DNA from 3 places in the Nicoliella sp. ESL1113 genome. Region 3 is predicted to be linked to each of the others. Evidence: riboswitches for the same ligand, from Rfam matches in the RefSeq annotation. Region 3 holds a riboswitch; each other region holds the start of a gene.
What was found. A riboswitch is a leader RNA that binds a small molecule or an ion and turns the genes downstream of it on or off. The one in region 3 is predicted to bind thiamine pyrophosphate.
Positions count from the first base shown of each region.

Region 1 (10,168 bases), 250 kb from region 3:
TGAAAACGAATCATTTACTAATATTACGGTTAATCAGATTGCTAAAAATTCATTAATTCATCGCAATACTTTTTATCATCATTTTGAAGATAAATACGATTTATTGCATCAATTTATTTTATTTGCAATAGATAATGCTAGTTCTGGAATTGATCAATCTGGATTTAGTAGCCAACCGTTTCATGTGATTCATGAACTATACATTTACAATGATTCTTACCAGCGATTGTTCAACTTACAAAGTCGCGATGAAGAATTTATGCAGATCTTTTCATCAACGTTCGTTGAAATTTTTGTGCAAGGGCGTAACGACGTTGATAATATTTGGACGATGGGTAAAATTTCGGCGATTATGACTTGGAATCGCTTGAATGGAAACCGTTACAACATGTTTGCTGATTATATTTTATTAGATCAAATTTTTACGACCCACCAATTTCCAAAAATTAGTAATTAAATATTTATACTAATCATTTGAAATTATTAAAATACGATGTTAAAATAATTAGAAAGATTATTAGTATTACTCTAAAACGAGGGGAAAATAATGATGGATTTAAAACAATTTATTAGTAAAAGTGCGAACGGAATTCAGCCAGATTTAATTTCTAGCTTTAATAGCCAAGTTGCTGGAATCAAGGGTTTGATCCCACTTACATTAGGTGAACCAGATTTTAATACTCCAGAACATGTTAAAGAAGCTGCGATTCAAGCGATTGAACAAAATGAAAGTCACTACTCTAATCCGCAGGGGATTTTTGCACTTAGAGAAGCGGCAGCCAATTATGTTCATGATAAATATGGTTTGAATTACGATCCAGAGACTGAGGTACTAGCTACGTCTGGGGTGAGTGAAGCGTTGCTGTGTACCTTTTTAGCAATTATTAACGCTGGCGATGAGGTAATCTTACCAACGCCAGCATTTCCAGTTTATGAATCTGTTATCAAGCTACCAGGTGGAAAGCCAGTCTATGTTGATACCTCTAATGACGGCTTTAAACTAACGCCTGCTAAGTTGGAAAAGACCTTAAAGGAACACGGTGACAAGGTCAAAGCCCTGTTATTGAATTATCCAAGTAACCCAACGGGAGTTACTTACAGTGAAGATGAACTTAGCGCTTTAGCTGAAGTAATTAAAAAGTATGATATTTTAGTGATCAGTGATGAAATTTATAGTGAGTTAACTTACGACCACGCTCATTTTTCATTCGCTAAACTCCTTCCTGAGCAAACGATTACTTACAATGGCTTGTCTAAGTCCCATGCGATGACAGGTTGGCGAGTTGGGGTAGTGTTTGCAAAGCCCGCAATTTTATCAGAAATATTGAAGATGCACATGTTCGCTAGTTTCTGTCTTACTGCTAATGCTCAATATGCAGCCATCGAGGCATTTAATAATGGACGCGACGATGCTGAACCAATGAAAAAGGTTTATGAACAAAGACGTGATCTAGTTGTCAACGGTCTTAAAGAAGTTGGGATCAATAGTCCCACCCCAGAGGGGGCCTTTTATATCTTCGCTTCAATTCCTGATTCATACAAGACTGATAGTATGCAATTCTGTCTTGACTTAGCGAATGAAGCGCACGTAGGGGTCGTTCCTGGAGTTGGCTTTGGACCTGGTGGTGAAAATAGCTTTAGATTAAGCTATGCTGCTAGTACGGAAGAGCTAGAGGAAGCTGTAAAACGGATTCAGAATTTTGTGAAAAATCATGAATAAACATCAATAAATAGATAAGTAACCATTTGGGATATTTTGACTAAATGGTTACTTTTTTATAATATTTACAAAAAAATAGTAAAATTTAAAAACCGCGCTAAATCAATGTTGGAAGCGATTTATTTATGCAAAACCGCTATTTTTATGTGAGATGATGTAACACGAAATATATACAAATCTTAAAAAAACTGCTAAAATATAATTAATGAAAATTAAAAATGTGTAACCTATTGATGGGTACACGAAGGGGATATTGTCATGAAAAAATTAAAGGGGTTCTTCGGTGCAATGGTAATAGCGCTGTTTGCGTTATTGATTGGTACTGGCTTTTCAAGTCAGACTGCCCATGCAGAAAAGACCTATCAAATTGGGACGGATGTTACATTTCCTCCGTTTGAATTTGCTAATGATCAAAACAAGTATGTCGGAATCGACATTGATTTGATGAAGGCAATTGCTAAGGATCAGGGCTTTAAGGTAAATATTAAACCAATTGGTTTTAATGCTGCGGTTCAAGCAACCCAGTCAGGACAAATTGATGGTGTGATCGCTGGGATGAATATTACTCCAGAACGTGCACAGACCTTTGATTTTTCCAATCCTTACTACAAGTCTGGTGTTGTAATGGCTGTTAAGCAGGGGGGGAGCGTTAAAGACCTTAATCAACTCCGTGGTAAAAGAGTTGCCGTTAAGACGGGGACTTCCGGAGCTGCGTATGCTAACAGCATCAAGAATAAATATGGCTTTAAGGTGGTTACCTTTGATGATTCTAGTAACATGTACCAAGATGTGTTAACTGGAAATTCGGCTGCCTGTTTTGAAGATGAACCAGTTATGAAGTACAGTATCAAGCAAGGCACGAAACTTTCAATCGTTACTAAGCCTGCTGATAGTGGTTCATATGGTTTTGCCGTTGATAAGGGTAAGAACAAGGTATTGCTTGCTAAGTTCAACAAGGGACTTGCTAACCTCCAAAAGAACGGTGAATATAAAAAGATTGTTGATCACTACCTAGAAAGCAAGGGAACCAATGCTGGTTCTAGTGACCATACCTTCTTGGGAATCCTTAAGCAAAACAAGGGCTTCCTTTGGAACGGGTTCTTACAAACACTTTGGTTAAGTATCGTTTCGATCTTCTTTGCAACATTATTTGGAGTAATCGTGGGACTATTGGGTGTATTGCCTTACAAGTTCTTCCAAGACCTATCTAGTACCATTATCTATATTTTCCGTGGGTTACCATTACTAGTGTTGGCACTATTCATTTACACCGGGATTCCAACTTTAACTGGAACTAAGATTCCAGCGTTCATTGCCGGGGTCGTCACCTTAATGTTCAATGAAGGAGCCTATATTGCGGCCTTCGTTCGTGGGGGGATTAATTCCGTTGACAGTGGTCAAATGGAAGCAGCTCGGAGTTTAGGACTGCCATTCTCCAAGTCGATGTTTAAGGTTATTCTTCCACAGGGAATTAAGTTAATCATTCCATCATTCATTAACCAATTTATTATCACTTTGAAGGATACTTCAATCCTATCAATTATTGGAATTCTAGAATTAACCCAAACTGGTAAAATTATTATCGCAAGAAACCTTGAAGGATTTAAGGTCTGGACAATTGTTGCTTTGATTTACTTAATCGTGATCACGCTGTTGACCTGGTTATCTAAATGGGGTGAAAGGAGAACTAGATTATGATTAAAGTAGACGTTAAAAACCTAGTCAAGAACTACGGGAGCAACCACGTTTTAAAGAACGTTGACTTTCAAGTTCAAAAAAACGAAGTGGTCGTAATTATCGGACCATCCGGATCTGGGAAAAGTACGTTATTAAGAACCTTGAATAAGTTGGAAGAACCAACCTCTGGTTCCGTAATCATTGATGGGAAGGACATCGCAGACCCAAAGACCGATATGAATAAGGTTCGTGAAAACATCGGGATGGTGTTCCAACATTTCAACCTCTTTAACAATCTTTCAGTTGGTGACAACATCATGTTAGCACCAGTTGAGTTAAAGAAGGAAACTAAGGAAGAAGCTGCTGAACAAGCCAAGAAACTCTTGGAAGTTGTTAACCTTTCCCAAAAATTTGATGCAAAGGTGCAATCACTTTCTGGTGGTCAAAAACAACGGATCGCCATTGCCCGTGCTTTAGCCATGAAGCCAGACATCATGTTATTTGACGAACCCACCAGTGCCCTTGATCCAGAAATGGTTGGTGATGTTTTGCAAGTAATGAAGCGTTTGGCTAAGGATGGAATGACAATGGTGGTCGTAACCCATGAAATGGGCTTTGCCCGTGAAGTTGCGGACCGCGTGGTCTTTGTTGATGACGGTAAGATTTTGGAATCAGGAACGCCTGAAGAAATCTTTGATCATCCTAAAAATGCCAGATTACAATCATTCTTGGAAAAAGTGCTATAAAAAATAAATAATGAAATAACCATCTTTCGGATTGCGAGGGATGGTTATTTTTTTATGCTTTGATAACAATTTAGATGATGGCTGAACCAACGCTTTATGGGGCGGATTGTTTAGCTCACTAAAAATAAAATAACTTTTTTGTTACTATAATATCCACTATTTTTTGAAACATTTATCTAAAAATGTCACTTTTGCTTGTTGTTTGATTATGCTATACTCAAATTACTTAATTAACTGCAAGGGGAGCCGTTCGGCTGAGACTAGGTTAATCATGACCTTGACCCTAATGAACCTGATCTGGTTAGTACCAGCGTAGGAATGCAGCGGATATTTATGAAAACTATCCAATTCTTTTTGTGGTGCAAACTATCCAATTTTTTGTTGTGAATTGGGTTCTCAGTTTAATTAAGCCAAAATGCTTAAGGAGAGATGTTTTCATGAATAATGAACAGGAAAAGCAAAGTTTGGATCCCGCAAACTTAAAATGGGGGCAAACGTTTCTTGCAAGTATTCAACATATTTTTGTTTCAAATGTATGGTTAGATCCAATTTTTGTGGCTTCAACAGCTGGGTTATCACTGAGCTTATCGACTAATTTAGTTAATGCAATTTTTATTGCATCTGGGTTAGTAACGATTATTCAAGCCACTAAGTTAGTTCGCCTTCCAATTGTGCAGGGACCATCCGCAGCTTTTGATGCGTTGATGATCAATGCTGGAAAAACGGGGACGTTACCCGCAGCTGGCGGATCGATTTTACTAAGTGCGATCTTAGCCTTCTTTTTAGCGGTTACTGGTTTATTGTCCAAGTTAACTAAATGGCTTCGACCAGCAATCACTGGAACGATTATCTTTTTAGTGGGGGTCTCATTAGCTAGTTTTACACTAGCGGAATTTTTAGGTGGGGACCCGACTGCAGCATCATTTGCATCACCCAAGACCTTATTCGTAGCAATTGTAACCGCAGGAATCGTAGTCTTTTTATCGATTTTTGGAAAGGGTGCTTGGCATCGCTATTCATTTTTAATTGCATTGGTAGCTGGTGATCTGATTGCAGGATTGACTGGCATGATCAATCTATCAGCGGTTGGTTCTAAGCCACTGTTCGGTTTACCACACATCCTTCCTTATGGGATGTTGAAGTTTAATTGGACCATCTTCTTAACGTTCTTCATTGCCTACTGTGTGGCGATTATTGAGGCATTGGGAGTATATGAAGCATCGGCTGATGTAACTAATACTAAGGTGGACCAAAAGAGAATGGAAAAGGGAATTGCTGGTGAAGCAGCGGGATCAATCTTGTCATCACTAATTGGTGGGTTCCCAACCACAGCATTTGCTCAAAACTTAGGAGTAATGAAGCTGACTGGCATTCATTCTAGAAAACCAATCCTACTAGCTGGTAGTTTGTTAGTGGTATTAGGCTTTATTCCAAAGCTAGGGGCCTTTTTATCTTTGACTCCCGCTCCAGTAATTGGTGGGATGTTCCTACCAGCAGCGGCCACGTTAATTACAACTGGTTTTAATATTTTAAAACGTGCTGAAAATAATGATACGAATAACTTAATTATTGGTTTATCGATTATGCTTGCAATCGGGATTCCAGCTTATGCTTCTGGCTATACGGGAGCATTAAAGCCATTATTAACTAATAACATTTTATTAGGAGCAATTTCTTCAGTTGTTCTTCACATTATCCTAGTGGCAATTCCTAAAGCATTTAAAAAGCAGGAGGCGGAATAGCAATGGTGCTATCAACAGTTGAAATTCAAAGAGAAGTTTTAGCGTTTATTGATCAATATGCAGTTGCTGATGCGAACGAAAGCGCAGGTGCGTTTAACGAATTAGCGCTTAAAATATTTAACTATCAATTTGAAAATAACTTACCGTTTAAAAAATATGCCAAGAGTCAAAGAAAGACCCCGTTGTTAGTGCGGGATTGGACTGAAATTCCATTGATGCCAATTCAGGGTTATAAACGATTGACCTTATCTGCCACCCCGATTACGGATGATGAACCCGTGTTTATGTCGAGTGGAACGACCGATCCAACCCATCGGAGTCGTAATTATCACCCCACTTTTAAAACTTGGGATGCTTCGATGCGCTTTCCGTTCAAGAAATTTGTAATGCCTGATCATGATAAAATGCGGATCATTGGTCTATTTCCAGGTGAAGATATCAACCCTAATTCTTCACTGTCCAGATACGTTAGTAAGGCAGTCGAATTTTTTGGTGATGAGCAAAGTAAAATCTATGTGGATGAATCACAAATGGATTTTGCTGGCATTATTGCGGCCTTGCAAGCATCAATTAAGGCCAATCAACCAGTAATGTTACTGGGGGCCAGTTTTTCATATGTTCACTTATTAGACTACCTGAAGCAAAACGATTTACATTTCCAGTTACCAACCGATAGTCGGCTGTTTGATACTGGTGGTTTCAAGGGACAGTCCAGAAGTGTCGAATTTCAAACGTTGATGCAAGAAATCGAAGATACGTTTGGCATCGATCGTGATCACTATATTAACATGTATGGGATGACTGAAGTTTGTTCACAATGCTATGACCAAAACATTTATGATTTATATCATGATCAATCAATTAACTACGATAAGGCTGCGCCAGCATGGGTGCGGATCCAAATTTTAGATCCAGATCAATTAACGCCGGTTAAAAATGGTCAGGTCGGGCTAATTGCATATTACGATCTTTCGAATTGGAATTCCTGTGTGGGAATCTTAACCGAAGATATGGGTGTGCAAGATGAAGCAGGCTTTAAATTGTTAGGCCGGGTCAAGGGCGCTGAAGCTAAGGGGTGTTCGATCGCGGTCGACCAACTACTGGCTTCTAATCAAGCTGGTGATCAAATTGACTAAGGATCCCATTCAAATCATCCCGATTGACCTGTTTAGCCTTCCTCGTGAGGTGCAACCAGTTAATTTTAATTACTATTCAATTTCGGATGGTAATACGACATATTCTTTCCGTTATCCTGAGTTGACCGCTGCTGAAATTGCGCAGACTGCTCGGATAATTAAGCACCACCAACATAGTTACCTAACTAAATTAACGCTTGCTGAGATCATTAATGTAATTGATCAGGCGGTGCAAAAATGGACCGACCCAGAATACGAGCAGCGCAAATTGGCAATTAAATTGATTCCTAAAATCACTGGCTATAATTCAGAAACGGTGTTATTAGAAATTAAGCGCTTTGTTCGGTTGTTTAGGAAAAAAGAGCTTTTGAGATTCGTTGATACTGAATTGGATCAACCAGGGATTTTAGATGAATTTCATCCCCAAAGAAGTGGTAGCAACACGAAAGCATTTGGCCCTGACGGCATTTTTCATGTCTTTTCTGGTAACATCCCAGCGCTGCAATTGTGGCCATTGGTCATGGGGCTCTTAGTTAAATCAGCTAATTTGGGCAAAACGTCGCTTGCCGAACCACTGTTTCCAATCCTGTTCATGCAATCGATTGCTAGTGTTGATGCGCACATGGCTGAATGTGTTTCAATCTTGCCATGGCACGGGGGCAACACTCAACTAGAGCAAGCCGCCATTAATAATACGGATGCGACGATCGTTTATGGTTCTAATCAAGCCGTTGATAGCATTCGGCAAATGGTGCCCACTGACAAGAAATTTTTACACTATGGCTATAAGATTAGTTTTTCAATGGTCGGGAAAGAAGCGCTGACTCCTGAATATTATCGCGAGACCACACATAAGGCTGTCGAAGATGTTGCCGTTTATGATCAACAAAGTTGTCTTTCTGCCCAAACTATTTTTGTGGAAAGCGGCGGGGCAATTAGTCCGCGGTTATTCGCTAGGGTAATTGCCAACGAGTTGGCGGACTATCAACAAAAACGGCCGCGCGCCCAACTAACGAATGAAGAGGCGGCTGCGATTAATCGACTGCGCAATGAGTGTCAAATAACGCAAATTCAAAATGGATCCGTAGAGGTAATTAGTAGTGCCCATAGTACCGATTGGACAGTCATATATCACGAAGAACCTGGGTTCGCTAATTCACCATTGAATCGGACGGTGCACATTTTTCAGATCGATGACTTAGCAGCTGTTACTAAGTATTTAGATGGCTATCATTCATTTCTGCAAAGTTGTGGGGTGGCGGTAGCCCCCACGCGCCTTTTTGAAATTGCTGATCAATTAGGCCGAATTGGGGTCGATCGAATTTCAGCACTGGGTGAAATGACTAGAGCTAAGCCTGGTTGGCATCACGATGGCGGCTTTAACCTGTTGAGCCTACTGCATTTCGTGGATATCGAAAGAAGTGCAGAGGACCTAGCAGAACGATACGATCCAGATGTTGAGTAGGGGGAACTTAAATAATGTTACTGAAGAATAAGGTGGCTGTCATAACTGGAAGTAGCCGTGGAATTGGTGCGGCAATTGCCAAACAGTTTGCTGAAGAGGGCGCGATTGTCGTCATTAACTACTTGCATAATCGGCAACGGGCCGAACAGGTCGTAGCTGATATTAGAGCAAATGGTGGCAACGGCGTCGCAATTCAAGCGGACGTTCGGGATGCTAAATCGGTTGCTGCGATGTTTGCGTTAATTAAAGATCAATTTGATGAGGTTGATATCGTTGTGAATAACGCTTTGAATCACTACGTTTTTAATCCCAAGACCAGAAAGACCAGTGCGTCAATTGATTGGCAGGATTATCAATCGCAAATTGATGGGAGTCTAAAGGGGTCCTTTAATATTTGCCATTCTGCGATTCCGATGATGAGCCATAGTGGCCGCATTATCAATATGGTCAGCAATTTAATTGAATCACCATTGATTCCATATCACGACTATATTACGGCTAAAAGTGCGCTACTGGGCTTCACTAGATCCCTGGCTGCTGAAGTTGGAAACCTTGGAATTTTGGTCAATGCGATTGCGCCCGGGTTGACCTATCCAACTGATTCCAGTATTGAAACGCAAAATGATGTTCGTGAATCGATCATTAACATGACACCGACTGGCAGATTAACGGTACCAAAGGATATTGCAGGAACCGCTACTTTCTTAGCATCTAACTTGGCTAGTAACATAACTGGTCAATGCTTATACGTTGATGGTGGCTTAGTAATGCATTAAAAAGCTAAATAAAACAAGCCCGAGTAATTTTCTACTCGGGCTTGTTTTTTTATGGTCTAACTATTTCAATGTGTCCATATCGATCACAAAACGATATTTAACGTCACTTTTTAAAATCCGTTCATACGCGGTTGGCACGTCGTCAATGCTAATCATTTCAATCTTAGCCTTAATATTATGTTTTCCCGCAAAATCCAGCATTTCCTTAGTTTCTGGAATCCCGCCCACATTGGATGCAGCGATTTCCTTGCCACCGTTAAATAGCGCTGGCATATGAAACGACTGGGCCTCGGTGGAAATCCCAACGTAGACTAAGGCGCCGTGGACCCTTAATAGTGCAATATATTGATCAGGTTCAATCGGCATTGCAAGGGTGTTTAGAATCAAGTCGAAATGCTCCTTAAGATCAGCGAAGGTTTGAGGATCGGACGTCAGCCGATACTCATCAGCACCGAGTTGTTTGGCTTCAGCTTCCTTACTAGCAGAATGGCCCAACACGGTCACGTGCGCCCCTAGTGCATGGGCAAATTGCACGGCAATATGGCCTAAGCCACCTAAGCCCATAATAGCAACCCGACTTCCCTTTTTGACGTTCCAACGCTTTAGGGGTGAATAGGTCGTGATTCCAGCACACAACAGCGGAGCAGTCGTTGCTAAATCCAGATTATTAGGCAACTTAATTGCAAAATGATCCTTAACAACGATCGATTGACTATAGCCCCCCTTAGTGATGCTACCATCATTATCCTTGGAGTTGAAAACGATAATGACCCCTTGCTCACAAAATTGTTCTTCACCAGCTAGGCAGTACTGACATTTTCCGCATGAATTGACAAAGCAGCCGACCCCAACATGATCACCGATCTTTAGGTCGGTAACAGCACTGCCGATTTTAGAAACGATTCC
Region 1 is NZ_CP196388.1:303,155-313,322, forward strand. Features, by position in the region: gene ACSYTJ_RS08135 (TetR/AcrR family transcriptional regulator) at 1-457, shown strand, start outside; gene ACSYTJ_RS08140 (aminotransferase class I/II-fold pyridoxal phosphate-dependent enzyme) at 548-1,720, shown strand; gene ACSYTJ_RS08145 (amino acid ABC transporter substrate-binding protein/permease) at 1,979-3,418, shown strand; gene ACSYTJ_RS08150 (amino acid ABC transporter ATP-binding protein) at 3,415-4,143, shown strand; TPP riboswitch at 4,373-4,479, shown strand; gene ACSYTJ_RS08155 (uracil-xanthine permease family protein) at 4,581-5,885, shown strand; gene ACSYTJ_RS08160 (LuxE/PaaK family acyltransferase) at 5,888-7,021, shown strand; gene ACSYTJ_RS08165 (acyl-CoA reductase) at 7,014-8,486, shown strand; gene ACSYTJ_RS08170 (SDR family oxidoreductase) at 8,501-9,262, shown strand; gene ACSYTJ_RS08175 (NAD(P)-dependent alcohol dehydrogenase) at 9,323-10,168, opposite strand, start outside.
Region 1: it holds a riboswitch for thiamine pyrophosphate, as region 3 does, so the genes downstream of both, ACSYTJ_RS08155 (uracil-xanthine permease family protein) here and thiS (sulfur carrier protein ThiS) in region 3, are expected to answer to the same signal.

Region 2 (10,168 bases), 330 kb from region 3:
CTTTTCATCACTTAAACTCGCTGAGGAGTACTTCTTTTCTGGAATCTGTTCATAACCAAAGTTATTAGGAATGACAACCACGGCCACACCATTGTTTTTATAAGCAGATTTGATTGCTTCATCGACCACGTGGGGGAGACTTTCGGGCGTCATCACAATTCGGTCATAGCATGCCACATCCCTAAAAACAGGGGTTTCAGGCATTTCTTGGAAGTAGTCATAGTTCATATTCGTATTAGGAACTTGTCCGACTAGCGCTAAAACGGGAGCATGATCAGCCTTCGCATCGTAAAGTCCGTTCAACAGGTTAACTGCACCAGGACCAGCTGAGCCAAATGCGACCCCAATCTTACCAGTCAATTTAGCATGGGCTGCGGCAGTAAGTGCTGCTACCTGCTCGTGGCGAACTTGAATGAAGTTAATATTTTTTTGTTCAATTTGTAACCCATCTAGTAATGAATTAATTGAACCACCAGGGTATCCATAAACGTCCTTTACGCCCCATGATTCGAGGACCTTTAAAAGGGCCACACTGGCCTTGATCGTTTTTTTATTTTCCATTAGATAATCCTCCTGATCCGAAATATAGTACAAAATTTTGATATACGTTCATTTTACCACTTTTCAATTTTTTATCATGTTATAACACCTTTTGATTTGTTATAGTATAATAACTAACGGGGTGATTTATGATGAAGTATAAAGCAGTAGTTTTTGATGTAGATGGGACTTTAATTGATAGTTTTCCACGCTATGCAGCAATTATGAAACTGATTACGCCTAAGTATGGAATTAAAGATATATCCGATGCTGAACTGCATGCGACGTTCCCATTAACTGCGGTCCAGACAATCGATTATCTGGGGATTCCCAGTCGATTTAGTAACCAAATGGCAATTGACTATACGATCGCAGCAGCTCAATTGAACCAAAAACCTGTTTTATATCCAGGGTTTGATGAATTTTTCCAACGGCTACAAGATAGTTATCCCGATGTGGCATTGGGAATCGTCACTTCTGGAAGTAATGAAGATATGCAAAGTTTAAAGGATCATTTTGCTTTTATGAAACAGGTATGGGTAATTGTGACATCCGATCGGTTACCTTATCATAAGCCTGCTCCAGAACCATTGTTATTTGCAATCGATCAAATGGGGGTTAGTCGCAACGAAACGTTGTATATTGGTGATTCTTTTACTGATGAGGGATGTGCTAAGAACGCACGGGTCGATTTTGGATTAGCTGGTTGGGGAGATATTGATCAAGAGCTAAGAAATGGTTATGCAAAGTACGATTTTAAAACTCCTCAAGAAATTTTGAAATATTTTTCCTGAAATGGTTGTAATTAGGACTCACTTCTGATAATATTATTAAGTATTCTTTTGAGTCGGTAGCTCAAGCAGAGCACTCGGTCCTTTTCCGAGAAGATGTTAGTTCAATCCTGGCCCGACTCATAATAAAAGCTGAGACAATTTGTCTCAGCTTTTTTCGTATTTAATTATTATTGTGATACTGTTCCAATAATCTTTTGACCTGGGTCTGGACTAATTTAGCGTCATTGCCAGAAACTTTATGTAATGTGATTTCATGGTTAGCGACCAGGTCTTGAATCTCATCATCATTGAGGGGCTTTTCATCATCACCGAGGGTAATCGAGTATAGTTGATTGCTTTTGGCACTGTCGTTAATTTTATCACGGAGCTGATCAATGATACTGAGTAAGAAATCATCATTATCAAATTGGTTAGCGATCAATTTAAGTCGTTCACTACTGGTCGGTCCATTACTGTAACGATTATTTAGATCATCATATACATTTTGATCAACTTGATTGGATGCCCATTCCAATTGATTAATAAAATTAAGCGCGTTATCAATATATTTAGAAGCGGTAATTGAATCCATTGCTGTAAAGTCAGCATTAACTTGAAAATTGGGTCTTGGCTCATTCATTGTAAGGACTCCCTTATTGCAATTTAATTTAATTATATCAAGAAATAGCTGGTTTATGATAAAATTACTATGGAATAATTTAGAGAAGAGGATATTAAAATGGTTAATCCATATTTTCATAAGGTACAATACTATGAAACTGATAAAATGAAAATTACTAGTCATACGAATTACATTCGGTTCATGGAAGAAGCGCGTAGTGATTTTTTGGAACAAATTGGGTGGGCCTATGATCAATTTGAAGCTAATCAAATTATATCGCCAGTGTCTAAGGTCGTTGCGGATTATAAAAAGACGACTACCTTTCCTGATGTAATTAAGATTGAGACCCGTGTTGCCAAGGTCAGTAAGCATCGGTTGGTATTAAGTTATCTAATGACGGTCAAGGACCAGCTAGTTTGTCGGGCTAGTAGCGAGCACTGCTTTTTAGACATAAATGGTAAGATTATCAACATTCAAAAGCAATTACCCGACTTTTATACTAGGTTAACAGAATTGGTTAATGATAACTAGAAAGTGGTGAGTTAGATTAAAATTATTGATAAGATTGCAGATGCTTTTTCTAGTTACTCTAACGTTATTAAACGGATTTATGTAGTATTGATTTTAGTTTTCGTGGTTTATTCGATCCACTCCATTTTTGAACAAATTTCTTGGCATAAGTTAGTACATGCTAGTCATTTACTTTCGATCGGCAGTTTAGCTACATTGATAATCTTAGGAGCGCTTTCGATCATCCCAATGATGATTTATGATTTTACTTATACTCGCAAGGTCAAAATGGATATTTCAATGCCAGAGTTGATCACCAGTAGTTATGTAATCAATACGTTCACAAACATCGGGGGATCTGGCGGATTGGTCGGGGCGAGCCTTAGGATCTTTTTATTCGGCAGCGTTCAGGAAAATAATAAAGAGACTGCTAAGATTGTTACTCAAATCGCCTTGTTCACGATGACGGGCTTAGTCGTTAATGATATTCTTGCAATACTGCTTAACATTGATCGCTTTGGAATGGAACCACTTTGGATTAAGGCAGTGTGCCTATTGTTCCCGCTTTATTTATTAGTTCCGTTCATTGCCAAAAACGATACATTGAATCGTCGCGATCTATTCCACCTCTTGATTGGCTCAACTTTGGAGTGGGTGTGTTGTTTAGCATTCTTTTTGAGTATCGGTTACTTCATGCACATTCATTTTGATGTACGAGCAGCTTACTTAGGGCTAGTCTTTGCTGGAATTGTGGGAGCGATGTCATTAATTCCTGGTGGAATCGGTTCATTTGAAGTCGCATTAACATTTGGTTTACAAAGAGCGGGGATTTCAACTGATATTATTGTAATTTGGGCCTTGATCTATCGGATCTGTTATTACTTCATCCCGTTTTTAATTGGAATGGTCATGTTGATATTTAAATACTTGAGTAGAAATCGCAACAAACTGATCAATTAGGGTGTCATTTTGATTGGACATTTTAGTTTGATTAAAAAGCAGCTTTAATTTATAATTAAGGCGTTAAAATTAAAAATAAACTGTCACTAGGGGAGCTATTTAGCTGAGAATTAATTTGACCCTTTGAACTTGAATCTGGTTAGCACCAGCGCAAGGAAGTGGCCCTTTGAAATTAGCTAATGGTTTGCGAATTTAGGGGGGATGCTTCTGTTTGAAGTATCTCCTTTTTATTATAGTGACAAATAGGGAGCTATTTTAATGGTAAATGATATTAAGACGTTGATTAACGATGTTGATCAAAATAAAGATCAGTTATTAGCAATATTAAGTAAGCTAGTGGCATTTCCCACTCCCGCTCCACCGGGCAGAAACTCAGATGATGCTCAGGCATTTGTTAGGGACTTTCTTGAACAAAATGGGTTTAATGTTGATCAATGGGATCTTTATCCTCATGATTCAATTGTTGTTGGGACGAAACCAGGATCTGATCAATACCAAAGTTTGATTTTAAATGGGCATATGGATGTAGCCTCGATTCAATCGGATGAAAAATGGCATTCAGATCCGTTCAAGATGGTCATTAATGATGATATAGTCATCGGTCGCGGGGTAGCAGATATGAAGGGTGCCCTTGCTGCAATGCTAATGGCAATTCAATTGTTGAATAAGTCTGGTCTAGAACTACCTGGTGAATTAAAATTCGAATCAGTTATTGGTGAAGAAAGTGGTGAAGCCGGAACTTGGGATGCAATCAAACATGGTCATAAAGCTGATTTTGCGATTGTCGGTGATATTAGTGATTTTCATATTCAAGGCCAAGGCGGAGTAATTACTGGTTGGATTACGATCAAAAGTGATCAAACGTTTCATGATGCTACTAGACGCCAGATGATGAATGCTGGTGGAAAGCTACGGGCTGCTAGCGCAATTGAAAAGATGGCAAAGGTAATTTCTGGTCTCAACGAGTTAGAAAGAGATTGGGCGGTCAATAAAAGTTATCCTGGAGTAGAACCTGGTTCTGATACGATTAATCCTGCTGTAATTGAAGGGGGTCGCAATGCCGCTTTTATTGCAGATGAATGTAGACTGTGGGTAACGGTTCATTTTTATCCAAATGAGGACTATCGAGATGTAATAAGAGAAGTTGAAGATCACATTGATCAAGTTGCCAAGGCAGACCTTTGGATGAAGAATCACATGCCCATTTATAAGTGGGGTGGCAAGTCAATGGTCGAAGAGCGTGGGGAAGTCTTTCCAGCCCTTGATCTTGATGCGAAATCAAAACCAGTTGAATTACTAAGAGATGCTCACTATCAAGTAACGAACGAACGACCAATAGTCGATGTTTCACCAAGTGTTACTGATGGGGGATGGTTCGGTCATGCTAATATTCCAGCTGCTATTTATGGACCAGGCACGATTGATGAAGCTCATTCTGTAGATGAATCACTAAAAATTGATGATTTAGTTCAATATACCAAAGTCTTACTTCAATTTATTTATGAATGGTTAAATACCAAAAAGGAGTCCAATTAATGAAATTTAGTGAACGGTTAGTAACAGAATTAAAACCTGTTTGGGAAGCCAATCATAACCATCCATTCGTAAAAGAACTAGCGGATGGAACATTACCAGTTGATAAGTTTAAATTTTATATGATTCAAGATTACATTTATTTAATTGATTATGCGAAGCTATTTGCTCTAGGAGCGCTCAAAGCTTCTGATTTAAAAGTAGAGGGAAAGTTTGCTGAGTTGCTCAGTTCTACTTTGAACACCGAAATGGGTTTGCATCGTAAATACGCTAGTGAATTTGGCATCAGCGAAGCAGAGTTAGAAAATACTCAACCGACTCCTGTAACTTTAAGTTATACAAATTATATGCTATCAGTTGGCCAAAGTGGGGGCTTAGATAAGGTCTTAGTTGCATTGTTACCATGTATGTGGAGTTATAATTTAATTGGCAAGCAGCTATTGAATACACCAGCAGCCAGCCATCCACTGTATTCGAATTGGGTATCAATGTATAGCGATGATGAGTACACGAACTTAACTAATTGGACGATTTCCTTATTAGATGAATTGGCATCTGGTAAGTCTGAGTCTGAATTATCAGAACTGAGCCAAATTTTTCTAAATACGACTCGTTATGAATATTTATTTTGGGACATGGCTTATTATCAACGCAATTGGCCAATGGCTTAATAAAAAAACGACTTTGATTAACTTCAAAGTCGTTTTTTTATTAGTGTTTATCTTTTCGCTCTTGATTATCATTTAGGTGGGTTTCCAACCAGTCAATGACCTCATGGTTATTTTTATGAATCAAGTCTTGGACTTCACCTCGATTTAAATGTTTGTGTTCCCTTATAAAATGATCGGTCTTATCAATTAATTCATTACTTTCGACTGGATGTGCAAATACATAATCGAACCAAGCCCAAAGGCTAAGGTATGCGATGATTGAAAATACGGCAACCAATGCATGGTTATTATTAATAACCGTTTCTAATGTATAGATCGTACCAATTACCAATAGGATCATTTTAACGTTACGTGTTTTTAAAACTACTGTAATATAACGATGCGCAAATCGGTATGTAAGTAACCAAGTTAAAATCCAAATGATATTGATCACTAATAAATCAATTACTGCCCATAACCCAGGTAGTGATGCGGACTTGCTATTAACTAATCCTGCAATTTTACTAATCAACATTGGCATTAGAATCATGATCTCGACTAGTAAACAAACAACAGTAATTATCTCTGCGCGCCCCTTGGGAATAAAACGTTTTTTATCTTTCATAATATAAGATACCCCTTTGATGTTATCATTTTTATTAAGAATAGCACAAATAATAAAATTGTCCACTTACCATTATTTTTATTATTTATAATTACTAATAAATAACTAATTATAAAATCATAAGATTAATTTCTGGTATAATTGTTACTTATAAATGGGGTGATTGAATTGAATCAAAATTATAATTCTTTTAAATTAAGAATGTTTGCATTGATCTTAGGACTTTTTGTTGATGCCTATGGGAATAGTCTGACGATTATGACTAATAATGGGAATGGAATCTGGACGGCGGTAGCAGTTGATTTTAATCAGTTGTTTGGGCTGTCAGTTGCATGGACGTTATTTATATTTGGAATCATTAATATTGTTTTGAATCAATTTTTAGTTAGGCGTATTGACTGGTGGCGAATCATTAGTGGCCTTATCTACATGGCCTTTTTCAGTTATTTTATTGATATTTTTAATAAATTTAACCTTGCCATGGGAATAACCAATTTGAATAAGTGGCTAAGCCTGTTAGTTTCAATTCTAGGAATTATTTTAATCGGGGCAGCGATTTCTGTATATCAACGTGCTAACATTCTCATGCATCCTAATGATGATACTACTAATATCTTACGATTTAAGTATTTTCACGGAAGTGCAATTAAAGCTCAGTTTGCAGATATGGGGTTTATTGCAATTATTATTTTCATATGTTCAGTTATTTTAAGAAGCATTGATTCAATCGGTATCATTACAATTATTGGATTCTTTCTTCTTGGCCCGATTATTCAATTTTCTGATAAATTGATTTTACCTAGGTTAAAACATAATTTTAGTAAAAATGATCAAATATAAAAGGAATGGATTTATCCATTCCTTTTATTATTTATTGAACCAATGTTGATAAGCAATTGCATTAATGAGAAGGTACAGTTCCATCCAGCTTAATTTATTTGCGTATTCTGGAAGTTCTTTATGCTCGATTAATTTTTTAACCGGTTCATCAATATTGTTAATATCATCAATAACTGCATTAGGAGTAAGTTGGTTATTGAAGTATTGCTGAATTGTTACATATTCTTTTAAGTTCGCTTTATTATCCTTGGGAGTGAGATGGAGTAGATCGGCACTTTGTAAATTTAAATCATCATCAAAGTTATTTAAAGCTGCTTGGTATTCCGAAATAAATTTATTATTTAAAACATTAAGATAATTTTCAATCCTTGATTGATCATCTTCACTAAAGGCATCCCGATTATCTTCTTTTGACCATAGTTCTAGAAAATGAGTGTATAGCAGAACGTCCTCATAATAATAATTTTTTGTTTCATTGTTTTTTTGAGCACTTTCGCTGATTGATCTAATTTTATTTAAAGCGGTTTGATTTGAATTCAAATTAAAAATCCTTTCGTATTGTATTTAAGTTATGTAGACATATCATAGTTCAACTTGTTTTTATATTATCATATTTTATAAAAATGATTACTATATTTAGCCTTATTCTCAAAAATAAAAAAATAAAATTAGGTAAATTACGAATATATATATTAACGGAGGTGTTAAACAATATGTTTAATAAAAATATAAATGAAAAAAAGAAATTACGAAAGGTAAAGAAGCGCTGGGTGGTATTTACTGTAGCATTAGCTTTTGCAACTACTTGTGGATATTCGATCAATTCAAACCAAACTGCTAATGCTGATTCTGCAAACACCCAAATTGATAATTCGATTGGAAACGCTAAAGATTTTGTGAATGCAATGAACAACGGTTCTCTAAAACAGATTAAGTTGTCAAACGATATCGATCTTAGCGAACTTAACTTAAATCAGCTTGTAAAAGACGGCTATGATGTATCTACTAAGACTAATCGAATTAGAATTCCAGGGCGTGAATTATTAATCGATTTAAATGGGCATCAGCTCAATTTTGGGATGCTTCAATTTAGAGTGAACCTAGAATCTGAAAATACCAATATTTCATTTTTTAATGGTAATTTGTTAGGAACGAATAAAAATGGATTGTTTAGCTTTGATATTATTATGGGGAATGAATTGCAAGTTCATTTAAATAATACTCAACTTTCTGGGACGCGGTTAGTTGAAAATGAAAATAATGAAGCTACATCCGAATCAACAGTTGCTGAATCATCAGCGTCTGCACCAAGCTCATCAAGCAGTGCGGCTGAATCGTCAGTATCAGAACCAATTGCATCGAGTAGTGCAGCTGAATCATCAGTGGCAGAACCAATTGCATCGAGTAGTGCAGCTGAATCATCAGTGGCAGAACCAATTGCATCGAGTAGTGCAGCTGAATCATCAGTGGCAGAACCAATTGCATCGAGTAGTGCAGTTGAGTCCTCAGTAGCAGAACCAATTGCATCGAGTAGTGCAGCTGAATCCTCAGTAGCAGAACCAATTGCATCGAGTAGTGCAGCTGAATCCTCAGTAGCAGAACCAATTGCATCGAGTAGTGCAGCTGAATCCTCAGTAGCAGAATCAATTGCATTGAGTAGTGCGGCTGAATCATCAGTGGCAGAATCAATTGCATCGAGTAGTGCGGCAAAATCATCATTGATAACTAGCTCACATAGTAGTGCATCGAAATCTTTGACCCCAAATTATTTTTTAAATAATATTCAAAGCGACAGTAACACTGGATATAAAAATAGTTATGGAATAATCAATTCATCCGCAAACAAAAATGATCAATCAAATGCTTCAAAATACAATGAAGATCACTTCCAAAAAGATAATAACTTAGGAAGTGTTAATAATGCGATTAATAATTCACAATCGATTGATAATGATTCAAAAAAGAAAACAGACATAAATAGTCAAAACACTAATCTAAAAAAATCAGAAATTAATAATGTTAAGAAAAATAAAAAAAGTAAGGCCATTAAGTATTTTAAAATTAAACACTTAAAGGCAGTCAAACTTTATAGTAATGCTAGTGGAAAGACGATTAATTTAAAAAATAGTAAGAAATTGAAAGCGAATAAAAAATATAAAATTTTGAAGCAACTAAAGAATCGAAATGGAAAGGTAGTTTATAAAACATCCTTAGGGTATTTGGTAACTAGTGCAAATAATTTAAGGCTAACTAGATAGGGATAAACTCCAGATAAATAGATTATCTGGATACATACAAGTAATTTGTTTGTTTTTACTTTAACTATATAATATATAAAACAAAAAAAGGTTGACTAATTAATGAGAATTAGGTATCATATTAATTGTTGTTTTGATATTTATATCAAACAGATTTCGGAGGGGTAGCGAAGTCTGGCTAAACGCGGCGGACTGTAAATCCGCTCCTTCGGGTTCGGTGGTTCGAATCCACTCCCCTCCATAGTTATAGGGATATAGTTCAAAGTTAGAATACCGGTCTCCAAAACCGTTGATGTGGGTTCAATTCCTACTATCCCTGTAATGATGAAGTCTTGGCGGTATTGGTGAAGTGGTTAACACATCGGTTTGTGGATCCGACACGCGTGGGTTCGATTCCCACATACCGCCCTCGAGTTGTTAGCTTAATTGTAAAGCCCTGGACTCTTTATTCAGGAGATGGTGGTTCATATCCATCACAACTCATATTATTGGGCTATAGCCAAGTGGTAAGGCAACGGGTTTTGATCCCGTGATGCGCTGGTTCGAACCCAGCTAGCCCAATCTTAAAAAAGCGACTAACGTAAACGTTAGTCGCTTTTTTCTTGTATAATTTTAGTAGGAGGTAAATTATGAACCCAAAAATAAAGAGAATCATCTTAGATACACTAATATATATTTTCATTTTCGGCATTTTTATTGTTGGACCACTGTTAATTTTACACATGATTTTCCCGAAGGAAACCTCTCCAGATATCTGGTTAACCTTTATCGGGAGTTACCTTGGCTCGATTGTTGCCGTTATCGGTACGGTAATCATTACGCGGATGCAGATCAAAACTGAACGGCTAGATAGCCTA
Region 2 is NZ_CP196388.1:374,624-384,791, forward strand. Features, by position in the region: gene spxB (pyruvate oxidase) at 1-561, opposite strand, end outside; gene ACSYTJ_RS08490 (HAD family hydrolase) at 690-1,334, shown strand; gene ACSYTJ_RS08495 (hypothetical protein) at 1,495-1,953, opposite strand; gene ACSYTJ_RS08500 (acyl-CoA thioesterase) at 2,053-2,466, shown strand; gene ACSYTJ_RS08505 (lysylphosphatidylglycerol synthase domain-containing protein) at 2,500-3,405, shown strand; TPP riboswitch at 3,484-3,579, shown strand; gene ACSYTJ_RS08510 (acetylornithine deacetylase) at 3,664-4,941, shown strand; gene tenA (thiaminase II) at 4,941-5,609, shown strand; gene ACSYTJ_RS08520 (hypothetical protein) at 5,650-6,213, opposite strand; gene ACSYTJ_RS08525 (DUF6198 family protein) at 6,382-7,053, shown strand; gene ACSYTJ_RS08530 (hypothetical protein) at 7,081-7,593, opposite strand; gene ACSYTJ_RS08535 (hypothetical protein) at 7,767-9,311, shown strand; tRNA gene ACSYTJ_RS08540 (tRNA-Tyr) at 9,470-9,552, shown strand; tRNA gene ACSYTJ_RS08545 (tRNA-Trp) at 9,560-9,630, shown strand; tRNA gene ACSYTJ_RS08550 (tRNA-His) at 9,647-9,719, shown strand; tRNA gene ACSYTJ_RS08555 (tRNA-Lys) at 9,723-9,794, shown strand; tRNA gene ACSYTJ_RS08560 (tRNA-Gln) at 9,801-9,872, shown strand; gene ACSYTJ_RS08565 (hypothetical protein) at 9,941-10,168, shown strand, end outside.
Region 2: it holds a riboswitch for thiamine pyrophosphate, as region 3 does, so the genes downstream of both, ACSYTJ_RS08510 (acetylornithine deacetylase) here and thiS (sulfur carrier protein ThiS) in region 3, are expected to answer to the same signal.

Region 3 (10,168 bases):
GCCATTGTTGGTGATTCGATCAACTTCTGGGTCGGTGAGAAGGTCGGCTTAAAATTACTGGACCACAAGTGGGTTCAAAAAGTCATCAAGCCCAGCCACCTTGATAGTACGCGCCAATTCTTTGATCAACACGGTGCAGCGGCGGTCTTTTTAGCCCGCTTCATCCCAATCTTACGGACGCTGGTGCCGTTCATTGCGGCCACCGGGAAGATGAATTACAAAAAGTTCATCTTTTACAACGTTACCTCCGGATTCGCATGGGTATTGCTGTGTTGTGGGGCTGGTTACTTCTTTGGTAACATCCCGTTCATTCAAGAGCACTTCTCAGCAGTCGTATTGGGGATCATCGTGGTTTCATTAATCCCAGCATTAATTGGCTTGATTCGCCAAAAAGTAAAGAAATAACATTCAGAAAAGCGGTCCCCTTAAGCAAGTAGTAAGGGGGCCGCTTTTAATTGTAGTCAACAGTTGTCTAGCATATAATGATAATTAAGATATTAACTGGGGGCTTTAAAAAATGATCACTAAAATCAACCAAACTACTAAGGCGCAACTAAAGCGCATCATGTCAATTTGGCTTACCAGTAACTTGGCAGCAAACGCCTTTGCCGGCAGTGATTACTGGATGAATCGTTACAGTCCGATTAGAAAACAACTTTTGGCAGCCACCGTTTACGTTGCTATTAAGGATGAGCAGATCATTGGAGGCGCAGCAATTTTAGATGACCAGCTGATCGGTCCATTCGTTGATCAAAATTTTCGCCAACAAGACATTGCTACCCAGTTACTAAATCAATGTAAAGCTGAAGTTGCCCAGATTAGTACCTCAGTGTACCTAAAGAACCCCACTGCCATTATGTTCTATGAACAAAACGATTTCGTGATCAAGGGGCAGTTCATTGAAGAAGCCACCAACGAAGTAAGGTATCAAATGAAATGGCATAAAGACTAAAAGCGCTACGCCATAAAAGACTTACTGAGACTAATGATAATAATTTTCCATAATTCATGATTAACCACTTCAATTATGTTTTTAAAAATCACTTTAAAGATTTATTGTTTTAATGAAGCGTTTACATACGGTTGGGGGTAGCAAAATCTTTTTTAATTTAATTCCTTAATATAATTATGATATACTATAATATATCAAATGTTTATATTGGAAAGGATAGTATTCTTATGTCATCAGTTAATATTCCAGGTCAATGGGACTTGTACTCATTTACTGGTTTACCAGATATATATCATTGGAAACCAGGGATAGAGGCTAACAATAGATGGTCGATCGCATATAAGGAATATAAACGTAAAAGCAGTTCTTATCATGCGACTTCTGTAGCGTTTTCAATCATTGGTATTTTTTTAGTAGCTTCATCTAGTTTACTTACTGCTTTTGCGGGAATACTGTTATTTATAGCTTCCTTTCTTTTAAGTAGACGTGGACCATTTTTTAATGCAGCGCTTGATAAGAACAGTCGTGCTCAAAATCATTTTACAAACGTTAGTTACCAGCACACAGATACTTTTATTCAACCATTAGTTAATTATTTTAACTTAGGACCATGGAGAAGTTTCAGAGTTAAAAGAGAATGTATTATCTATAATCAAGATATAGTTATATATTTCGATGCTGATAATTCACTACTAGTTGTCTATAATAGAGACTGCATAAAAGAAGTAAGTCGGGAAAGAGTACATACCGGTTCCCATTCTACTGGTTCATCCAATTCATTTGGTGTTGCTTACGCTAATGGAAATACTGGTAATGCTGTTGGAACAGCATATACTAATAGTGAAATAAATAGCACAGATAACTATGAATGGCATTTTGACCTTTTAACCAACTTTATGAATCATCCTAGAGTTTCTTTTGTATTGCCAGATTCACCACAAGCAGAAAACTTTGTTAAAGAAGCTTGTGGGATCCTACAAAAATAAGAATGTTTTTATTTTTCATTTCATCCTAAATATTAAGCACTACACCCTTAAGTTTGTAAAAAATTTAGGGGTGTTTTTGTGTGGCCAACATTAGTGCTAAAAGATCATGAAAGTGACTGGAGAAATTATTTCTTTTAACATCAAGAATCTAAATTACAAAAACTAGGCGGAAAGTCCTTGGTTCAATACCAAGAACTTTCCGCCTAGGAAAAAAATATATTAATGTACAAACTTTAGGGCACACATCAACTACGACGCAGCTTTTTTATTTGCATTTACTAATTTTTCAATCGGTCTAAGTCAATGGAATGATCATCCTTAGCAATCATGATTGAGGTTGTAACATCACCCATCACATTTAAGATGGTCCTGAAGATACCGATCAACCAATCGGCTCCAGCAATGATGCCCACCCCACTGATTGGTAGACCAAGGGTTGGTAAAACGATTGCCAGGGATACCAATCCACCACCTGGGATAACGACCGTCCCAAGACAGGCCAGCGTCGATACCATGATAATCTTCAATCCGATGCCCACCGTCAACGGGACTCCGAATAATTGCAACATCGTAACACTTGCTAACCCTAGATACATGGATAAGCCATTACTATTCAAGGTCATTCCTAATGGTAGGACCAATTCGCGAACGGATTCCCCGATGCCGAGACGTTTATTGGCATCAAGCATTTCCATTGGTAATGCTGCGGCTGATGATGCCGTAGTCGCAGCAATTAGAATGATTCGTGAACACTTCAAAAGAATTTTCAATGGCGAAACCTGTGTTTTAAAACTACAAATACAGATCAAACCAATCAGAAATAAAATCACAGCAACCGCATAGATGATAATAAACATCAATAGCGGGAATAAAATTTTTATCCCGTTGGTTGCAATACTACCGATTAGTAAAGAGCAAATCCCCAGCGGCGCACCAATTAGGATTGTATTCATCATTTCGATCAAAATATGATTACACTTATCAATCGCACCCAAGACTAAATCGAATTGCCCCCGACGATTGATTCGCATAATTGTAAATCCACAAATAATTGCAAAAATCGTGATTTGAATGACCTGACCGGCACTTAAAGCTTCAAAAATATTCTGCGGAAAAAATGATAGAATCGTATCGGAAATCGAAGGCGACTGTTTATGAACCAACCCGCTGGCGTGACTTGCTAGGTTCAAGTTCAACCTAATTGGTAACCCGACTAATAAACCAACCACAGCTGCAGCAATCGTGGTGGCTAGAAAAATCATCACCATTTGCATTCCAATCTTACGAAACTGACCGACGGAAAAGTGGCCCACAGCTGAAATTACCGAACAAGTTACCAGTGGGATTACTATCATTTGAAGAAGGCGTAAAAAAATTTCACCAAATATTTGTAACCACGCCACCTTGGAACCACCAATTCCACCAATTAAGATTCCAATCAACATTCCCAGAAGAATTTTCAGGGTTAAGTTCTGTTTCAACTTCATTTTCAGTCTCCTAATAGGCTTGTTTTTGTAAGATCATCGATAAGAAATGTACCCCCGCATTTAGATCAGCAGCGACTGTAAACTCATCGGGACGATGGCTAATTCCATTACTGCTGGGAACAAATACCATTGCAGTCGCAACGGCCTTGCTCATTATCTGACTATCATGTCCTGCTCCAGATGCCATTTCTAAAAATGTGATTTCAGATTGACGCGCTAAATCTTGGTTAACATTTAGAAGCTGACGGTTTAACTGGGTAACAGGAACCTGTAAATAACGATCGATGATTTCACGCTGCCTTTTAACTAATTCATTTAAGCGGGATTCAAAATCATCCAGTTGATCCTCAGAATCAGACCTGCAATCAATCGTAAAGCTAAACTGTCCACTGATAACGTTGCTAACGTTGGGGTGGTTCATGACTTTACCAATCGTCAAAACGAACGGTTGTTTAAAACGATTACCCAATTGATAAATCGAATCAATTAGATGACACCCTTTTCTTAGCGCATCACAGCGCCCCTGCATCGGTGTCGTTCCAGCATGGTTAGCATGTCCATTAATATCCACAGTATAGCGCCGTTGCCCAACGATCGAATTTACTAACCCAATCGATGCGTTCGTTCTTTCTAATTGGGGACCCTGTTCAATGTGCAATTCCGTAAAAGCATCAGGTAACTCACAATTACGCAAAGTAACTTGTGGTTGACTAGTCAATTGCTCAACGGCCTTTTTTCTAGCAGCTTCAAAGCTAGTCCCATTTGCATCGACTAATTTTGGCGGAAGCGTTTTATTGACATAGTATTTCGAACCCGTAAAAGTAGCGGGAAAACGACTCCCCTCTTCCTCACTAAATGAGATCAAGCGCAGCGTTTTATTCGGCTTGCCATTTTTGGATACTGTATCAACAATCGCCTTTAATCCACCCAAAACGCCATATAGTCCATCATACTTACCACCATGATCGACCGTATCCATATGGGAACCAACCGCAATCACCGAATCCGTTTGCCCGATGAAGTCTAAAAAGACGTTTCCAACCATGTCAACGGTCGCCTTAAAACCCAGTCGCTGTCCTAAGTGAATCAACCGAATTTGATTTTCAATCCAGTATTCATCATAAACCAATCGGTGTTGTCCTTCATCGGAATCAACAGTAAATTGGTCTAACCAATCGTTTAAATTAAGCGTTCCTTTCATCACCATGACAGTGCCTACTTACTAACCCCAAGAAGTGGTGAAGAAGCAACCGCACCACTATTAACTACCCGTCCTGGCTTAGCAAGGTATGCTTTGCGCCCAGCTTCAACCGCTAGCTTAAATGCTTCTGACATTAATGGGATGTCGCCAGCAGTTGCCATTGAAGTATTCGCCATTACGGCATCAATTCCCATTTCCATGGCTTCAGCAGCTTGACTAGGCCGTCCAATTCCGGCATCAACAATCACTGGTACTTCGATTTCGTTGACCAAAATTTGAATTAGGTCCTTAGTGGCTAAGCCGCGGTTAGTCCCAATCGGTGCGCCTAATGGCATCACCGCTGATGCTCCAGCTTCAACTAACCGCTTTGCAGTGATTAAATCTGGTAAGAAGTATGGCATTACGGTAAAACCTTCATCAGCTAAAATGGAAGTCGCCTTGATCGTCTCTGCATTATCGGGCATTAAGTATTTTTTGTCTGGAATCACTTCTAGCTTAATGAAATCACTGCCGCTTAATTCGCGCGCGATTCGAGCCATCCGAATTGCTTCTTCAGCATTTTTACAACCAGATGTATTCGGTAAGATAGTGACATTTTCTGGAATAAAGTTTAAGATATTTTCGGCTGCTGCTTCGGTTCTCCGCAATGCCATTGTGATAATTTCAGCCTTGGCATTATGAACTGCAGCATCAATTAGGTCGTATGAATATTTACCTGAACCTAAGATAAACCGTGATGTAAAATGGTGTCCGTTAATTACTAAATCGTCTTTAATTGCCATGTTAAATTTCCTCCTTATTTTCAACCACTGGTAGTTGCATGAGTAATCTTAAAATTGCGTTTGCTTGATGACCGGCACAAATAATTACCCGTGGTGCCATCAATCCCTCTGATCCACTCGTCTGACCATCACCACTAATGTAGACGTTTGGGGATTGTTGTTTGGTTTGAATTTGATTTGCACCATGGACCCCCGCTAATCCGTTGCCCATTACTAATGGTTTATCTGGAAAAGCACTGGTCGCCCCATCGAGTAGAATCGCCTTGGCAGCAGGGTTATCAAAAGCTTCACAAATAATGTCACAGTCAGCAAAGAGTTGCTCAATATTTTCAGCACTGACCTTTGTTTTAATCGCATCCACTTTAATAAAGGGATTAAATTCTAATAAATTTTGCTTTAATGCAGTGACCTTTGGCATCCCAATTTGACTGAACTTGAACTGTTGGCGGTTCAAGTTGCTTAATTCCACATCGTCAAAATCGATTAGGGTCAAATGGCCTACACCAGAACGCACCAATGCAATTGCAATGTTAGATCCTAACCCGCCTGAACCTGCAATCGTAACGTGTGCATTCTTTAGGGCCTGATACGAGTTATCAACATTACGATCCTTCATCTGCATAAAAAAATCTTCAACACTGATTCCATCAATTTGAACCGTCATTGCTAACCACCTCCTACGAAAGAAATTAATTCAACGTGATCATTTGGATTTAAAGTAATTCCATCGATTTCATTGCGATGGACGATTGATCCGTTTAATTCGACAACAACGTTATCTTGATGCTGAGCATATTGAGCCAATAAGAATGATAGCGGTTTTCCCGCCAATGCTTCCACTGGCTTTCCATTAATGGTTACCAAAGTAAAAACCTCCTTTCTAGACCCAAGAAAGGAGGTTTTTTAACGCACTAGTTAAGATTAAACCCCTTCCTTCGGTAGTATCAACTACATCAGGTTCAATGAGTATAATCTCAGCCAATTACTTGGCACCCCAGTGTTTAAATTATCATCACAATTGTAAATAAAAAACGGTTCCCCTAGTAAAACCCAGGAGAACCGTCCTAATTATTCGATAATTAATCAGCGATAAAAGAACTGCATCTCCCTTCGCTGGTATTAACCAAATCAGGTTCAATGGGTATAATCTCAGCCAATTGCTTGGCACCCCAGATACAATGTGATAAATATTTAATTTTGAACAATCTTATATTAACATTAAGGTGAAAAATTTGTCAATAATAAAATTTTAAGCCAAGGACAATTTGATAAAAAGCTAGCAACAAAAAAATATCTTATTATCGATCGATAATAAGATATTTTTTAATATTATCCATTTATACTTGCTTCTGATTTTCTTTGGCTAATCAATACATATCCACCAAATCCAACTGCCCATACAATTGCAGCAATGGCACCTACAACATCATCGGGAATGAAGAATAAACTAGCGAAGATTACCAAAAAGAAAGCGATGGTGAGCGGACTGGTAACATTGTACCAAGGCATTTTAAACCCATTTTCAATATAATCACTTGATTGACGATATTTCCGATGTGCAAGCATTGTTAATGCGTATACCAAGATATACATATCACTAGATGCACCAGTTACGATTGTAAAGACTGCTCCAGTCGCTGCACTAAGGCTCATAATTGGAGTGATCAATGCCAAACTAGCTGATAGTAAAATGGCAGCTGCCGGAACCCCAGAATTAGAGATTTTACCAAACTTTTCCTTCATGAAGCTGCCTTCCTTTGCTTCAGTCGCTAGTTGGTAAAAGTGACGACCAGCTGAGAAGATACAGCTATTTAATGCCGAAGCAGCAGAAGTTAGAACCACAAAGTTGATCACAGCTGCAGCAGCTGGAATTCCAACCAATTGGAAAACTTGAACGAATGGACTTTTATCTGGTGAAAGTGAAGTCCATGGAATAATTCCCATAATTACCACCAATGCACCAATGTAGAATAGTAAGATGCGAAGTAAGGTTTCATTAACTGCCTTCTTGATCACGTGCCGTGGATTCTTTGCTTCACCAATCGTGATACTTACGAATTCAATTCCTTGAAAGGCGAAGAATACCATTGGAAACGCAGAAATAAAGTTAAATGAACCGTGGGGGAATAATGTCAAATTATTAGTAATGTTAGCGAGTGATGCATGACCAAGTGGCGTTGCGCTGTGCCTAAAGATCATAAAAATCCCGGTAACGATCAAAGCAACGATTGCGATAATTTTGATCATTGCGAACCAGAATTCGGTTTCACCAAACAGACGCGCAGCCACTAGGTTTAAGCCACAAAGAACAGCCAAAAAGACGACTTCAATCAACCATGCTGGCAGATTAGGAAACCAGAATTGTACATAAGTGGCCACCGCAGTTACTTCAGCCATACAGACAAACACCAACCCGATCCAGTAGGTCCAACCTGTGAATCGACCTGCAGCAGGTCCTAAATACTTAGTAATAAATGATACAAACGTGTGGTGCGATGGATCTGAATAAAACATTTCTCCAATTGCACGCATCATCAAGAAGAAGAACAATCCTAAGACTAAGTATACGATCAAAATGGATGGTCCCGTTTTAGAAATCGTCGTCCCTGATCCTAAGAATAGCCCAGTTCCAATCGTGCCACCAATTGCAATCATTTGCACATGTCGGTTACTCAATGAACGGTAAGTTCCATCTGGATTTTCTCTAATGTTTGAGTTAGCCATGATCAACACATCCTTTACCAATTTTGTATTTACCCAAAATAAATGTAATAAAAAGTTACGTGACGTCCCGTTGATTCACATAACATTAAAACCAAATTAGCTTTTTCTCATTTAATTTTAATTTATTCTACCATATTTATTTCGAAAAGCAAAGCTTTTTTCAAAAAATTGGTTTTTATGCTTTTTTATCGTGACAAAGAGGTTATTTATTCAAAATCAGCTGACTATTATACATGTAATTATTGATAACATTATAAGGAGCTTTTAATAATGTCCTGAATCGCTTTATTATCATCTTGTCGCCCAATTGTAATTCGGATCCAATTTGGTTGTTGACCAACACGAACTTGGTAGCCCTTTTGGAGTAATTCATTTGCGACTTTATCGGCATCAGCACTTTGAAAGTAAATAAAATTGGCTTGCGATGGATAGTATTTTAAATTAGCTTGCTTTAAAAATTGTTCCCATCCATCACGTTCAGTCTTATTATTATTTACCGTTCGTTGAACAAATTCAGGATCGCTAAGCGCAGCAACTGCGGCAACTTGGGAAAGCGTATTGAGGTTATACGGTAGGCGGACCGCTTGCATATACCCCGCGCGTTTAGCGTCCATAATGATATAGCCAACCCGATAGCTAGCTAAACCATAAGCTTTTGAAAAAGTCCGCATCACCGCTAAATTATCGAACTCTTTTAATAATGGAACGGCTGAAGAATCCTTAGCACTGGTTACGTATTCAATGTATGCTTCATCAATGAGCACCAAGACATCCTTAGGCACTTTTAACATAAACTGGCGGATCGATTCGACTGAATTATAGCCCCCAGTCGGGTTATTAGGATTACAGAGCCACACTAAGCTCGTATTTGCATTAATTTGGCTCAAAAATGCAGGAAGATCATTTTGACCATCAGCATTCACTGCAACCTTGATCGTCTTAGCGCCTTCGATTTCAGCATTGATTTGATACTCAGAAAAAGTGGGTTCTGAAACAATTACCTCATCGCCAGCATTCAAAAAAATGCGCGAAACCATTGAGATTATTTCATCCAATCCACAACCAAAAACAATATTTTGGCTAGGAACCTTTAACTTGTTAGCGATTAAGTTGCGTAGCTCCGTACAATTACTATCAGGATAATAGTTTTCCGACTGTGGAACTGCAGAAGTGACTGCCTTAGCAACCTGTGGAGAAGTCCCATACGGATTTTCATTTGCTGATAAACGGACAATTCGATTTAATCCGTACTTTTTCTTAAGTTGCTCAATCGCAACTGGGGGGACGTAGTTTTCTAGCCCTTTAACTGCACTCTTCATTGGAAATCACTCCATTCTATAACTTTTTAATTGGGGCCCGATCTTTGTATTGACTCATTTTCCCCACTCGAGAACCAAGTTCGGTCTTAATTTGATCAAAAGACACACCAGATTCTACCAATAGCACCATTAAGTGGTATAGCATATCAGCAGTTTCATATTGTAATTCCTTAGGATCCTTATTTTTGGCGGCAACGATGACTTCCGTTGTTTCTTCACCAACTTTTTTAAGGATCTTGTCCAAACCCTTGGTGAATAAATAATCAGTATATGAACCTTCGATTGGTTCTGCTTTCCGCTTCTTGACCATTTCATATAATTCTTCTAAGTTTTGTTTATCCATTATTATCGACTCCTTTTTTAAATTCAACTGGGTTAAAAAAACAACTTACATGACCAGTATGACAAGCTGGCCCATTCGGCACAACGGATACTAATAGGGTATCGCCATCGCAATCCAGTTCCATTTTAGTTACCCGCTGTGTATTTCCACTCGTTTCACCCTTATGCCATAATTCATTTCGCGAACGTGACCAAAACCACGTCTCACCGCTTTCGATCGTTCGCTGATAACTTTCTGGATTCATCCAAGCGACCATTAATACTTGTTTAGTGTTCGAATCAATCACAACGGTGGTCAATAGTCCAGATAGCTTACTAAAGTCTGGTTTCATATTCTAACGGAGACCCCCTCATCTTTTAATTGTTGTTTGACTT
Region 3 is NZ_CP196388.1:49,210-59,377, forward strand. Features, by position in the region: gene ACSYTJ_RS07090 (VTT domain-containing protein) at 1-405, shown strand, start outside; gene ACSYTJ_RS07095 (GNAT family N-acetyltransferase) at 518-952, shown strand; gene ACSYTJ_RS07100 (hypothetical protein) at 1,180-1,938, shown strand; gene ACSYTJ_RS07105 (dicarboxylate/amino acid:cation symporter) at 2,217-3,425, opposite strand; gene ACSYTJ_RS07110 (hydantoinase/carbamoylase family amidase) at 3,436-4,632, opposite strand; gene ACSYTJ_RS07115 (thiazole synthase) at 4,641-5,408, opposite strand; gene thiF (sulfur carrier protein ThiS adenylyltransferase ThiF) at 5,410-6,072, opposite strand; gene thiS (sulfur carrier protein ThiS) at 6,075-6,272, opposite strand; TPP riboswitch at 6,321-6,415, opposite strand; TPP riboswitch at 6,497-6,590, opposite strand; gene ACSYTJ_RS07130 (amino acid permease) at 6,738-8,132, opposite strand; gene hisC (histidinol-phosphate transaminase) at 8,384-9,451, opposite strand; gene hisE (phosphoribosyl-ATP diphosphatase) at 9,468-9,794, opposite strand; gene hisI (phosphoribosyl-AMP cyclohydrolase) at 9,787-10,125, opposite strand; gene hisF (imidazole glycerol phosphate synthase subunit HisF) at 10,122-10,168, opposite strand, start outside.